3 regions of the Escherichia sp. TC-EC600-tetX4 genome follow, and region 1 is predicted to be linked to each of the others. Evidence: riboswitches for the same ligand, from Rfam matches in the RefSeq annotation. Region 1 holds a riboswitch; each other region holds the start of a gene.
What was found. A riboswitch is a leader RNA that binds a small molecule or an ion and turns the genes downstream of it on or off. The one in region 1 is predicted to bind thiamine pyrophosphate.
Positions count from the first base shown of each region.

Region 2: it holds a riboswitch for thiamine pyrophosphate, as region 1 does, so the genes downstream of both, thiC (phosphomethylpyrimidine synthase ThiC) here and thiB (thiamine ABC transporter substrate binding subunit) in region 1, are expected to answer to the same signal.
Region 3: it holds a riboswitch for thiamine pyrophosphate, as region 1 does, so the genes downstream of both, thiM (hydroxyethylthiazole kinase) here and thiB (thiamine ABC transporter substrate binding subunit) in region 1, are expected to answer to the same signal.

Region 1 covers NZ_CP079924.1:3,774,324-3,778,891, reverse strand. The annotation lists gene thiP (thiamine/thiamine pyrophosphate ABC transporter permease ThiP) at 1-772, opposite strand, end outside; gene thiB (thiamine ABC transporter substrate binding subunit) at 748-1,731, opposite strand; TPP riboswitch at 1,762-1,861, opposite strand; gene sgrR (DNA-binding transcriptional regulator SgrR) at 1,895-3,550, opposite strand; gene sgrT (glucose uptake inhibitor SgrT) at 3,639-3,770, shown strand; gene setA (sugar efflux transporter SetA) at 3,872-4,568, shown strand, end outside.
Region 2 covers NZ_CP079924.1:4,284,663-4,289,230, reverse strand. The annotation lists gene thiF (thiazole biosynthesis adenylyltransferase ThiF) at 1-225, opposite strand, end outside; gene thiE (thiamine phosphate synthase) at 218-853, opposite strand; gene thiC (phosphomethylpyrimidine synthase ThiC) at 853-2,748, opposite strand; TPP riboswitch at 2,829-2,929, opposite strand; gene rsd (sigma D regulator) at 2,981-3,457, opposite strand; gene nudC (NAD(+) diphosphatase) at 3,552-4,325, shown strand; gene hemE (uroporphyrinogen decarboxylase) at 4,365-4,568, shown strand, end outside.
Region 3 covers NZ_CP079924.1:1,692,544-1,697,111, forward strand. The annotation lists gene rcnB (Ni(II)/Co(II) efflux transporter accessory subunit RcnB) at 81-419, opposite strand; gene rcnA (nickel/cobalt efflux protein RcnA) at 638-1,462, opposite strand; gene rcnR (Ni(II)/Co(II)-binding transcriptional repressor RcnR) at 1,583-1,855, shown strand; TPP riboswitch at 1,947-2,043, shown strand; gene thiM (hydroxyethylthiazole kinase) at 2,078-2,866, shown strand; gene thiD (bifunctional hydroxymethylpyrimidine kinase/phosphomethylpyrimidine kinase) at 2,863-3,663, shown strand; gene KXD89_RS08050 (glycoside hydrolase family 25 protein) at 3,728-4,546, shown strand.

The DNA.
Region 1 (4,568 bases):
CCAGCCCGAGGCAGCACACCATCTGGAGCAGCGCCAGCATTGCCGCGCGGGCAGGATCGTAGTCGTAACTCAGCGCCTGATAGATTGCCAGCTCGATAGTGGTCGCCTGCGGACCGCCCCCCAGCGATAGCACGGTGGCGAAGCTGGCGAAACAGAGCATAAAGATAAGCGCAGCAACCGGCGGGATTTGTCGCCGTAACCACGGCCATTCGACGAAGCGGAAAAAATGCCAGCTACGCATCCCAAGCTGGGCGGCAAGTTGACGCTGTTCGCCGGGGATGTTTTCCAGTGCCTGGAGTAATAAGCGGCTCGCCATCGGCAGATTAAAAAACACATGGGCCAGCAAAATACCTTGCAGGCCGTAGGGCGAAAAGGTCCACTCCAGACCGAGCGATTGGCAGAGTGTTGCCAGCCAGCCCTGGCGACCATAGACGCTAAGAATGCCGAAAACAGCGACCAACACCGGGAGGATCAAGGTCATTGCACACAGACGCAACAGCGCCAGCCGACCCGGAAAGCGCCTGCGATAGAGCGCGCGGGCGAGGAATATCGCGGGTATGACAGAGAGCAGTGCCGAGAGAAACGCCTGCCAGAAGGAGAAGCGCACCACATGCCACAGATAGCTGTCCTGCCAGACTGCCACCCAGTCATCCTGCGGCGCGTTCCACCACAGGGCGAGAAACGCCGCCAGCGCAACCGCTACCACCAGCGTGGTGGCGCTTACACCTGGAATTAACCAGCCGGGAATTAACGGCTGACGGCGCGTTGCCATTCGCTAATCCATGCCTGACGTTGTGCCGCCACTTCGGCTGGCGTGAACTCCAACGTGGTTGCGGGTTTGGTCAATTTTTCAAAACCGGCAGGCAGCGTGACGTTTGCCACCGGATACATCCAGTTGCCGGTTGGGATCGCATTCTGGAAAGCCGGAGAAACCATAAACTGGAGGAATTTTTGCGCCAGCTCCGGCTGCTTGCTGGCAGCGGTGCGGGCGGCGACTTCCACTTGCAGATAGTGACCTTCGCTGAAGTTCGCGGCGGCGTAGTTATCTTTCTTCTCTTCGAGAATGTGATAAGCCGGAGAGGTGGTGTAACTCAGTACCAGATCGCTTTCACCTTTTAAAAACAGGCCGTAGGCTTCGCTCCAGCCTTTGGTGACCGTGACCGTTTTCTTCGCCAGTTTCTGCCAGGCTTGTGGGGCGTCATCGCCATAGACTTTTTGCATCCATAGCAACAGACCCAGCCCCGGTGTACTGGTGCGCGGATCCTGATAAATCACCCGCCAGTTTTGATCGCTCTCAACCAGTTCTTTCAGGCTTTGTGGCGGGTTTTTCAGTTTGTTCTTGTCATAAACGAAGGCGAAGTAGCCATAATCAAACGGTACGAAAGTGTCATTATTCCAGCCGCCGGGAACGTTAACGGCATCCGCTGCCACACCGCTTTTGGCAAACAGTCCGGTTTTACTGGCGGCGTCTAACAGGTTGTTATCCAGCCCCAGCACCACATCGGCTTTACTGTTTTTGCCTTCCATCCGTAGACGGTTGAGAAGCGAAACGCCATCTTCCAGCGCCACCAGTTTCAGTTCGCAATTACAGTCGGCTTCAAAGGCTTTTTTAACCACCGGACCAGGCCCCCAGTCGGCGGCGAAGGAATCGTAGGTATAAACAGTCAGAACGGGTTTAGCGAAAACGGGCGCTGTGCACAGCAACAGCAGGGGCAGACATTTTTTTAACACTTTGCACCTCAAAAAAGAGTGGCAAAGGACTTGAGAAGGAGCCTCAAATCCCTTCGCCGGCGTTATCCGGATCAGGTTCGACGGGTATTTTCTCAGCGCACGCGTACGCGTGGCACCCCGTTGAGAACGGCGTTAGTGTAGTGATTTTGTTATCAACCAGCAATCATGGATCCGGTGGCGCAAACCACGCTGATTTAAAATCGAACCAGCCGAGGGTATTCATGCGCAGGCCGCGCATACTGCGTTGCCCCTGAATGATCAGCCAGTGGTGCAATAATGGCACCATCGCTTTGCTGGCGACCAGTTGCTGGCACCAGTTCGCCAGATTCATCTCGCCATTGCGCCAGCGAGCAGCGTCGGCTTGCCAGTCAATGGGAATGCAATGTTGTAGCAGTGGCACTTCGCATAAATGTGCGAAAACAGAGAAGTCCAGCGGCAGGGTAAAGTTGGCGCTGTTTAGCCAGATATCACTTTCGATCTCTCCTGTATGCCACTGATCGTAGTCGATCTCTTTGATTTTCAGCGTGACCTGGTGACTTGCCAGAATCTGCTGCATGATCCCGGCAATCACCCGATGCTCACTGTGATCCTGATAAAAGGTTAGGGTGAGGCTTTCCAGGCCAGCCGGTTTTTCGCTCTTTATGGTGCGGGCATGGTGCCAACGGGGGAGCAGTCCATAAGCCGGGAACCACAGTTGCTGGTACTGTTCCTCAGCGAAATAGACCAGATTAGTTGGAGAAAGCACATAGCTTACCCAGTCCCTGACTTGCTGATTCGCCCCGCGATGGGTGCGGCTGTCGAACAGTAAATAGTAGCAACCTTCCTCCAGGCGGCTTTCAATCTCTTTTTCCTCGCCCTGTGGACCTTTTAGCATCAGCCCTCCGGCTGGCTCGTCGGCAATTTCCGGCAGAACCCAGACGTTAACTTCGTCGATTAATGCCCGGTAACCGAAGAAGTCATCGAATGCCTGAATTTTCAGTTGATTGGTGCTGTTGCGAATCACCGCATACGGACCGGTGCCGATGGGATGGCTGGCAAAGTTACTGAGGGTTTCCCATTCGCGCGGCAGGATCATCGCCGGAACTTGCCCCAGCAGTAACGGTAACCAGCGGTCCGGTTGCGTGAGATGGATATCCAGCGTCCAGGGCGTCGGCGACACAATGTCAGCAATATGCGAATAGAGCGGCAGCGTATTGATTCGTTTTAAAGAGGCGATCACATCGTCCATTTCCAGTTCACGACCATGGTGAAAATGGACTCCTGGACGCAAAAAGAAACGCCAGTGAAGCGGTGAAATTTGCTGCCAGTGGTGGGCGATGTCTGCTTCCAGTTCCCCATTTTCCTCATTTATGCGCGTTAGCGAACTGAAGATTTGCCGGGCGATATGGGTTTCGGAACGGCGCAATGCGCTGCCAGGTAGCAGATTACGCAACGGACGATAGTAGAGCACGCGCAGGATGTGCCGCCCCTGGCGGAAGCTGCGGCCCAGATGAGAAACCAGCATTTGCCGCACAGTCGCTTTGTCGCCAACCAACTGCACCAGTTGATCGATACGATCCTGCTCCAGCAGGTCTTCCGCCCGCTGTTGCTGAAGCGCCAGCCCGGTATAGAGGAATGTCAGACGCGAGCGTTTACCGCGCCCGACTTCCGCTTCCCACGTCAGCCAGCCGCGATCCTGCATGGTGTTGAGCAGGGTGCGCATATGACGACGCGAGCAGCTCAATAACGCTGCCAGTTCGTTGAGCGTTGTGTCCTGCGATTTACCCTCGCAGCATTGCCACAGGCGGATGAACTGTTGTTGCAGACGAGCAGATGGCATAAAAGGGGAACTCCTGTGCAAAAGACAGCAATTTTATTTTCCCTATATTAAGTCAATAATTCCTAACGATGAAGCAAGGGGGTGCCCCATGCGTCAGTTTTATCAGCACTATTTTACCGCGACAGCGAAGTTGTGCTGGTTGCGTTGGTTAAGCGTCCCACAACGATTAACCATGCTTGAAGGACTGATGCAGTGGGATGACCGCAATTCTGAAAGTTGACTTGCCTGCATCATGTGTGACTGAGTATTGGTGTAAAATCACCCGCCAGCAGATTATACCTGCTGGTTTTTTTTATTCTCGCCGCGCTAAAAAGGGAACGTATGATCTGGATAATGACGATGGCTCGCCGTATGAACGGTGTTTACGCGGCATTTATGCTGGTCGCTTTTATGATGGGGGTGGCCGGGGCGCTACAGGCTCCTACATTGAGCTTATTTCTGAGTCGTGAGGTTGGCGCGCAACCTTTCTGGATCGGCCTCTTTTATACGGTGAATGCTATTGCTGGGATCGGCGTAAGCCTCTGGTTGGCAAAACGTTCTGACAGTCAGGGCGATCGGCGAAAACTGATTATATTTTGCTGTTTGATGGCTATCGGCAATGCGCTATTGTTTGCATTTAATCGTCATTATCTGACGCTTATCACCTGTGGTGTGCTTCTGGCATCTCTGGCCAATACGGCAATGCCACAGTTATTTGCTCTGGCGCGGGAATATGCGGATAACTCGGCGCGAGAAGTGGTGATGTTTAGCTCGGTGATGCGTGCGCAGCTTTCTCTGGCATGGGTTATCGGTCCACCGTTGGCCTTTATGCTGGCGTTGAATTACGGCTTTACGGTGATGTTTTCGATTGCCGCCGGGATATTCACACTCAGTCTGGTATTGATTGCATTTATGCTTCCGTCTGTGGCGCGGGTAGAACTGCCGTCGGAAAATGCTTTATCAATGCAAGGTGGCTGGCAGGATAGTAACGTACGGATGTTATTTGTCGCCTCGACGTTAATGTGGACCTGCAACACCA
Region 2 (4,568 bases), 510 kb from region 1:
GGTAAAGAGGATTTGTCGTTGCAGATTGCTTAAATGCACATCGTCGTCATCTGCCAGTACCAGCGTCCCGACGCCAGCGCCCGCCAGGTACAGCGCAGCAGGTGTACCCAGCCCGCCCAGACCGATAATCAGCACCTGGCTGTCGAGCAGTTTTTGCTGCCCGTCCAGAGCGATATCGTCGAGCAGGATTTGGCGGCTATAACGCATAAAGTCACGGTCATTCATCGCCAACTCCTGCAATTTCCAGCAACTGTGCCGTTGCCAAACGCCAGTCTGCGGCTTGAGTAATGGCGCTGACGACGGCGATACTGCCGACACCCGTTGCTATCACCGCAGGCGCGCGTGCCAGACTGATACCGCCAATCGCCACGGTGGGATAATCCGCCAGTCGCTCAACATGCCGTGCCAGCTGTTCCAGCCCCTGCGGTGCAGAAGGCATCTGTTTGGTTTGCGTCGGGAACACATGTCCCAGCGCGATATAAGAGGGGCGTGCTGCCAGCGCGACGTCGATTTCCATATCGTCATGTGTCGAAACGCCCAGCCGCAGGCCTGCCGCGCGGATGGCATTGAGATCGGTGGCTTGCAAATCTTCCTGCCCCAAATGGACGCCATACGCCTGATGCTTGATCGCCAGCCGCCAGTAAGCGTTGATAAACAATCGCGCGTTATAGCGGCGGCCCAGCGCAATTGCCGCCACGACATCGGCTTCCACCTCTTCATCGCGCCGATCTTTGATGCGTAGCTGGAGAGTACGTACGCCTGCATCCAACAGACGTTCGATCCACTGTACGCTGTCCACCACCGGGTACAGTCCTGAACGAAAAGGTACAGGAGGAAAATCAGGCTGATACATCACGCTTCCTCCTTACGCAGGTAGATTTCTCCGCCTCTGGCACGGAAGTTCTCCGACATATCCGCCATTCCCATTTCAATAGTTTGCGTGGCGGCGTAATCACGCACTTCCTGGCTGATTTTCATCGAGCAGAATTTCGGCCCACACATGGAGCAAAAATGGGCGACTTTACCTGACTCTTGCGGCAGGGTTTCATCGTGATAAGCGCGGGCGGTAAACGGGTCGAGGGCCAGATTAAACTGGTCTTCCCAGCGAAATTCGAAGCGGGCTTTCGACATGGCGTTATCGCGAATTTGCGCGCCCGGATGCCCTTTCGCCAGGTCAGCGGCGTGGGCAGCAATCTTATAGGTGATAAGCCCCTGCTTAACATCTTCTTTATTGGGCAGACCCAGATGCTCTTTTGGCGTTACGTAACAGAGCATCGCGCAGCCAAACCAGCCAATCATCGCCGCACCAATCCCCGACGTGAAGTGGTCATAGCCCGGCGCAATATCGGTAGTTAGCGGCCCCAGAGTGTAAAACGGCGCTTCGTGGCAGTGCTCTAACTCCTCGGTCATATTGCGGCGGATCATCTGCATCGGCACGTGGCCTGGGCCTTCAATCATCACCTGCACGTCATATTCCCAGGCAATTTTGGTCAGTTCGCCCAGCGTATGCAGCTCGGCAAACTGCGCTTCATCGTTGGCGTCCTGAATAGAACCGGGGCGCAGACCGTCGCCCAGCGACAGCGAAACGTCATAAGCGGCACAGATTTCACAAATTTCGCGGAAGTGTTGATAGAGGAAATTTTCCTGATGATGGGAGAGGCACCATTTCGCCATAATCGAACCGCCGCGAGAGACGATACCGGTCAGGCGTTTCGCGGTCATCGGCACATAGCGCAGCAGTACGCCCGCATGGATAGTGAAGTAATCCACACCTTGCTCGGCCTGTTCCAGCAGCGTGTCGCGGAACGCTTCCCAGGTAAGATCTTCGGCGATCCCGTTAACCTTCTCCAGCGCCTGGTAGATCGGCACTGTACCGATCGGCACCGGGCTGTTACGCAAAATCCACTCGCGGGTTTCGTGAATATAGCGACCGGTGGAGAGATCCATCACCGTATCCGCTCCCCAGCGCGTGGACCATACCAGCTTTTCCACTTCTTCTTCGATGGAAGAGGTGACCGCCGAGTTGCCGATATTGGCGTTAACTTTTACCAGGAAATTGCGACCAATAATCATCGGCTCCGATTCCGGATGATTAATGTTGGCCGGGATAATCGCACGTCCGGCAGCAACTTCATCACGGACAAATTCCGCAGTGATATTTTCCGGCAGATGTGCGCCAAAGCTCATTCCCGGATGCTGGTGGCGTAAAACCTCGCTACGGATGCGCTCGCGGCCCATATTCTCGCGGATGGCGATGAATTCCATTTCCGGCGTGATGATGCCCTGGCGGGCGTAGTGCAGTTGGGTGACACGGCGTCCTGCTTTGGCGCGTTTTGGTGTTAGTACGCCGCTAAAACGCAGTTCGTCGAGGCCATCATCTGCCAGCCGCGCTTTAGTGTAATCGGAACTGCGCACGGTAAGTTCTTCGGTATCGCCGCGCGCATCGATCCACGGCTGGCGTAGTTTTGCCAGCCCTTGCTGCACGTTAATGGCAATCTGCGGATCACCATACGGGCCGGAGGTGTCGTAGACCGGAATCGCTTCGTTTTCTTCGTACTGCGGCTGTTCTTTGCTACCGCCAATTAGCGTCGGGCTAAGCTGGATCTCACGCATCGGCACGCGCACGCCGGGGTGTGTGCCAGTGATATAAATGCGTTTTGAGTTGGGAAAGGCGGTGCCTTCCAGGGTGTCGATAAAATGTTGGGCCCGGGCGCGTTGTTCGCGGCGGGTCAGTTTTGTTGCAGACATAGCTCATTCCAAAAAGTTAAGGACGTGGCTTGTCAGACGACGGATGAAGCAAGAGACGATCGCCGCAGGGGCGATGCGATAGCAGATTAACTCTTGTTCCCTTCGCAGGTATTAGCCTGATCAGGTTCCGCGGATCCCGAATAAACGGTCTCAGCCAGTTAAGGCACTCCGACAAGAAATTAGCCCCGCAAATGGGGCATTGAATGTAAATTACGCGTTAACAGCGCAGAACTCAAGCAGGATGTTTGACGCGGGCGGCGTCAAGCACCAGCAGAATCAGCTTATCTTCCAGCACAAAGCGCGCTTCCAGCGCCTCGCCGATGTCAGATAAAACCTGTTGAAACTCAAGGTAATTATCATGATCGATGGCGGTTTCCAGACTGGAATCGTAGTAATCCATAATCTGTTGAGTATTGGCTTCGAGTTGCGGCCAAATCTTCGCGGCGCGCGCGAGTTGCCCGTTGCCTTCCAGCTTATGAAGAATGCGCTCATAAATACTGAAATGTCCGGCAGACAAGTAATCGACCAGGCTCTGACAAAAATCATCAAGGGCTTTTTCGTTTAGCCTCATGTACGATTCTTTGCCAGGCTTAATGCCAACCAGATTGTAGTAAGCCACGAGCAGATGCTTACGTACATGTAGCCAGCGATCAACCAGTTTGTTACTTCCTCTGACGCGCTCCGTCAGGTTATCGAGCTGGTTAAGCATGATTGACTCCGCAAGTTTGTATTCAAAAACTGCTCAGTGAGAAATGTAAAAACCATGTTAAACATGCCAGTGATGCAAAGGTAGTGCAAGAGCTATGGATCGTATAATTGAAAAATTAGATCACGGCTGGTGGGTCGTCAGCCATGAACAAAAATTATGGTTGCCGAAGGGAGAATTGCCATATGGCGAAGCGGCAAATTTCGATCTTGTGGGTCAGCGCGCACTACAAATCGGCGAATGGCAGGGGGAACCTGTTTGGTTAGTACAACAGCAGCGGCGTCACGATATGGGGTCGGTACGTCAGGTCATTGATCTCGATGTTGGGCTGTTTCAACTGGCCGGACGAGGCGTACAACTGGCGGAGTTTTACCGATCGCATAAATACTGTGGTTACTGCGGGCATGAAATGTATCCGAGCAAAACCGAATGGGCGATGCTGTGCAGCCATTGCCGTGAGCGTTACTACCCGCAAATCGCCCCCTGCATTATTGTTGCCATCCGTCGCGATGATTCGATCCTCCTCGCCCAGCATACCCGCCATCGTAACGGTGTCCATACAGTACTTGCCGGATTCGTCGAAGTGGGCGAAACCCTCGAGCAGGCAGTCGCGCGGGAAGTGATGGAAGAGAGCGGAATTAAAGTTAAAAACTTGCGTTACGTGACTTCTCAGCCGTGGCCGTTTCCTCAGTCTTTAATGACCGCGTTTATGGCGGAATATGACAGCGGCGACATCGTGATCGACCCGAAAGAATTGCTCGAGGCGAACTGGTATCGCTATGACGATTTGCCGTTACTCCCGCCGCCCGGCACCGTAGCGCGCCGTCTGATAGAAGATACGGTGGCGATGTGTCGGGCAGAGTATGAGTGATGATACACTGACCGCCTGACGCACTAAGGAACAGCCAAAATGACCGAACTTAAAAACGATCGTTATCTGCGGGCGCTGCTGCGCCAGCCCGTTGATGTCACTCCAGTATGGATGATGCGCCAGGCGGGTCGCTATCTACCGGAATATAAAGCCACGCGCGCCCAGGCAGGCGATTTTATGTCGCTGTGCAAAAACGCCGAGCTGGCGTGCGAAGTGACTTTGCAACCGCTGCGTCGCTACCCG
Region 3 (4,568 bases), 2.1 Mb from region 1:
AACAAGCAAGACGAGCAAGTGGCTAATAATAAAAAATAACAAGGTGTCTGCATTTCCCCCTCATGATGAGGGGGCTTTTTTTAGCGATGATAAAAAATCTCACCGTCGTAGGCTTTAATGATTTTACCGTCGGTGTCGCTGATCAACACGTACGCGCCACCCATATAGGTCCAGTGCGTCCCGGCATCAGGCGCGGGCAGGTTACGCAACTGCCACTGCTTAATGTTGTACTCATCGGTACGGTACATTTCTGGTACGGTGTCCCCTGGTTTGAAATGCTTAAAGTCAGCAATGAAACTACTTAACTCATACTTAGAAATTCCCGAGGTATTGGTCGAACCCGCGGTGGCTGGTGCGGCCCAGGCGGCACTGGTAACCAGCAAAAGCGCACCCAGCAACATCTTATTTTTAATGGTCATAAACTCTCCACTTTGGGGATCTGTAATATCAGTCGCATATCTTTCCTGCCATACAATATAACTGACAAGCGATATTTTGTTAGTGATCCCATGATTTCGTAAAAAGTGTAAATGAAAGGATGCCCTAAAAGCATCCTTAGCGAGCAGAGAGTCAGCGGAAATAGCTGATTTAAGAATCATCCTGGGCTGAAGATAACATGCAAGCCTAAAGGATTGAGTTATCGCATTATGCCCATGAAGCCATGTACGCCCATATACACACCGACTAAGCCAATCAACAGACTGGAAAAATAGGGGGCGCGTTTAGCGAGAGTGTTAAATCCGCTCCAGCGTTTTGCGACCTGCTGAACGCTGATTGCTGCGCCAACGCCTACGGTGACAAGCGTTAACGCCAGGCCAATGCTGAAACTGACGACCAGTGTTGCGCCCAGTGTCAGGGCTTTCAACTGAATGCATATCAACAGCACGGTAATTGCTGCCGGGCAGGGGATAAGGCCACCGGTTAAGCCAAATAACAAAATTTGCCAGTTGGTGACCTCTCTACCATCAAAGCGTCGTTTAATGTCATTGGCATGGGCTCGTGCATGGGCATCCTGATACTCGCCATGTTCGTGATGGTGATGATGTCCATGGTCGTGGTGATGTTCGTGATCGTGATGATGATGCTCATAATCATGCCCGTGCATATTCTCCAGCCAGTTGCGTTCGCCGCGCCAGGTACGCCAGAACATCCAGAACGCGGTGCTAATAATGATCACTGCGGAAATCAGCTGGAGCCACGGTTCTGCTGATTGAGCAGTAAAGCGCTTGCTGATCACCATCCCGCCAAAGGCAATTAACCAGACCACTGCGGTATGCGAAATAGTTGCTGCCAGTCCGAGCATCACCGCTTGTTTAATGGTGCCTTTGATGGCGATGATAAACGCCGCCATCATCGTTTTTGAGTGCCCTGGTTCCAGGCCATGAAGCGCACCAAGTAAGATGGCGCTGGGGATGAAGAACCAGGCGTTTCCTTGCTGAAGAAGAGTTGTAAATTCGGTCATGATAATAATTCTTAGTATTAATTCGGCAATCTGATTCTACTCCCCCCCAGTACCTGATACTACCCCCCAGTAGATTAATAGTGCTATGATTTTTCATATTCTTGTTAACCAGGTGTTGCCATGTCTCATACAATCCGTGATAAACAGAAACTGAAAGCGCGTGCCAGTAAGATTCAGGGCCAGGTCGTGGCGCTCAAGAAAATGCTCGACGAGCCGCACGAATGCGCTGCAGTTTTACAACAGATTGCTGCTATCCGTGGCGCGGTAAACGGTCTGATGCGGGAAGTGATTAAAGGTCATCTGACGGAACACATCGTTCACCAGGGGGATGAGCTAAAACGTGAAGAAGATCTGGATGTCGTTCTGAAGGTGCTGGATTCATATATCAAATAATTTATTAACGCGATTGTAAAACTGCCGTTTTTCCTCGTTTACAACGCGTGCGCTGGACATTACCATCCTCCTCTGCGATTTATCATCGCAACCAAACGACTCGGGGTGCCCTTCTGCGTGAAGGCTGAGAAATACCCGTATCACCTGATCTGGATAATGCCAGCGTAGGGAAGTCACGGACCACCAGGTCATTGCTTCTTCACGTTATGGCAGGAGCAAACTATGCAAGTCGACCTGCTGGGTTCAGCGCAATCTGCGCACGCGTTACACCTTTTTCACCAACATTCCCCTCTTGTGCACTGCATGACCAATGATGTGGTGCAAACCTTTACCGCCAATACCTTGCTGGCGCTCGGTGCATCGCCAGCGATGGTTATCGAAACCGAAGAGGCCAGTCAGTTTGCGGCTATCGCCAGTGCCTTGTTGATTAACGTTGGCACACTGACGCAGCCACGCGCTCAGGCGATGCGTGCTGCCGTTGAGCAAGCAAAAAGCTCTCAAACACCCTGGACGCTTGATCCAGTAGCGGTGGGTGCGCTCGATTATCGCCGCCATTTTTGTCATGAACTTTTATCTTTTAAACCGGCAGCGATACGTGGTAATGCTTCGGAAATCATGGCATTAGCTGGCATTGCTAATGGCGGACGGGGAGTGGATACCACTGACGCCGCAGCTAACGCGATACCCGCTGCACAAACACTGGCACGGGAAACTGGCGCAATCGTCGTGGTCACTGGCGAGATGGATTATGTTACCGATGGACATCGTATCATTGGTATTCACGGTGGTGATCCGTTAATGACCAAAGTGGTAGGAACTGGCTGTGCATTATCGGCGGTTGTCGCTGCCTGCTGTGCGTTACCAGGCGATACGCTGGAAAATGTCGCATCTGCCTGTCACTGGATGAAACAAGCCGGAGAACGCGCAGTCGCCAGAAGCGAGGGGCCAGGCAGTTTTGTTCCACATTTCCTTGATGCGCTCTGGCAATTGACGCAGGAGGTGCAGGCATGAAACGAATTAACGCTCTGACGATTGCCGGTACTGATCCGAGTGGTGGTGCGGGGATTCAGGCCGATCTTAAAACCTTCTCGGCACTTGGCGCTTATGGTTGCTCAGTTATTACTGCACTGGTGGCGCAAAATACCCGTGGCGTACAGTCGGTGTATCGCATTGAGCCTGATTTTGTCGCCGCCCAGCTCGATTCGGTGTTCAGCGATGTGCGAATCGATACCACTAAAATCGGTATGCTGGCGGAAACCGATATTGTTGAAGCGGTGGCAGAACGGTTGCAACGTTATCAGATCCAAAACGTGGTACTCGACACCGTTATGCTGGCAAAAAGCGGCGACCCGCTGCTTTCACCTTCGGCGGTTGCTACGCTGCGCAGTCGATTATTGCCACAGGTTTCATTAATAACGCCAAACTTGCCCGAAGCTGCCGCCTTGCTCGACGCGCCACACGCGCGCACCGAACAGGAAATGCTGGAACAAGGGCGATCGCTGTTGGCGATGGGCTGTGGCGCAGTGCTAATGAAAGGTGGTCATCTGGATGATGAGCAAAGCCCGGACTGGCTGTTTACCCGCGAGGGTGAACAACGGTTTACCGCACCGCGCATTATGACCAAAAACACCCACGGCACTGGTTGTACACTCTCTGCGGCGTTGGCTGCACTACGCCCGCGCCATACAAACTGGGCTGACACCGTACAGGAGGCAAAAAGCTGGCTTTCATCGGCGTTAGCCCAGGCCGACACGCTGGAAGTTGGTCACGGTATTGGTCCGGTTCACCACTTCCACGCCTGGTGGTGAGCACCGTACTATAGCTGCTTTGGTTATTGTCAGCCTTTGGCACTGACATTCAGGGATGAAACCAATGCAGCTAAGAATTACCAGTCGAAAAAAACTCACCTCTCTATTATGCGCTCTTGGGCTAATTTCCATCGTTGCAATTTATCCGCGTCAGACGGTGAATTTTTTCTATTCGACAGCAGTTCAGATTACAGACTACATCCACTTCTACGGTTATCGCCCGGTTAAATCTTTCGCTATTCGCATTCCTGCCAGTTACACCATTCACGGAATAGATGTTTCGCGCTGGCAGGAGCGGATCGACTGGCAGCGGGTGGCAAAAATGCGCGACAATGGTATCCGCTTACAGTTTGCTTTTATTAAGGCGACGGAAGGCGAAAAGCTGGTGGACCCCTATTTTTCGCGTAACTGGCAACTAAGCCGCGAAAATGGCCTGCTGCGTGGGGCGTATCATTATTTCTCCCCGTCGGTATCCGCTTCAGTTCAGGCGAGATTATTTCTGCAAACGGTGGATTTCTCACAAGGCGATTTCCCTGCCGTGCTGGACGTAGAAGAACGGGGAAAATTATCGGCAAAAGAATTACGCAAGCGGGTAAGTCAGTGGCTAAAAATGGTCGAAAAAAGTACGGGGAAAAAGCCGATTATTTACTCAGGAGCCGTTTTTTATCACACCAATCTGGCGGGCTATTTCAATGAATATCCGTGGTGGGTGGCTCACTACTATCAACGTCGTCCGGACAATGACGGAATGGCCTGGCGCTTCTGGCAGCATTCCGACCGTGGACAGGTAGATGGCATCAATGGTCCGGTGGATTTTAATGTATTTAATGGCACGGTGGAGGAGTTGCAGGCATTCGTTGATGGGATTAAAGAAACGCCTTAAATAAGAAGCAGTGATATACTCC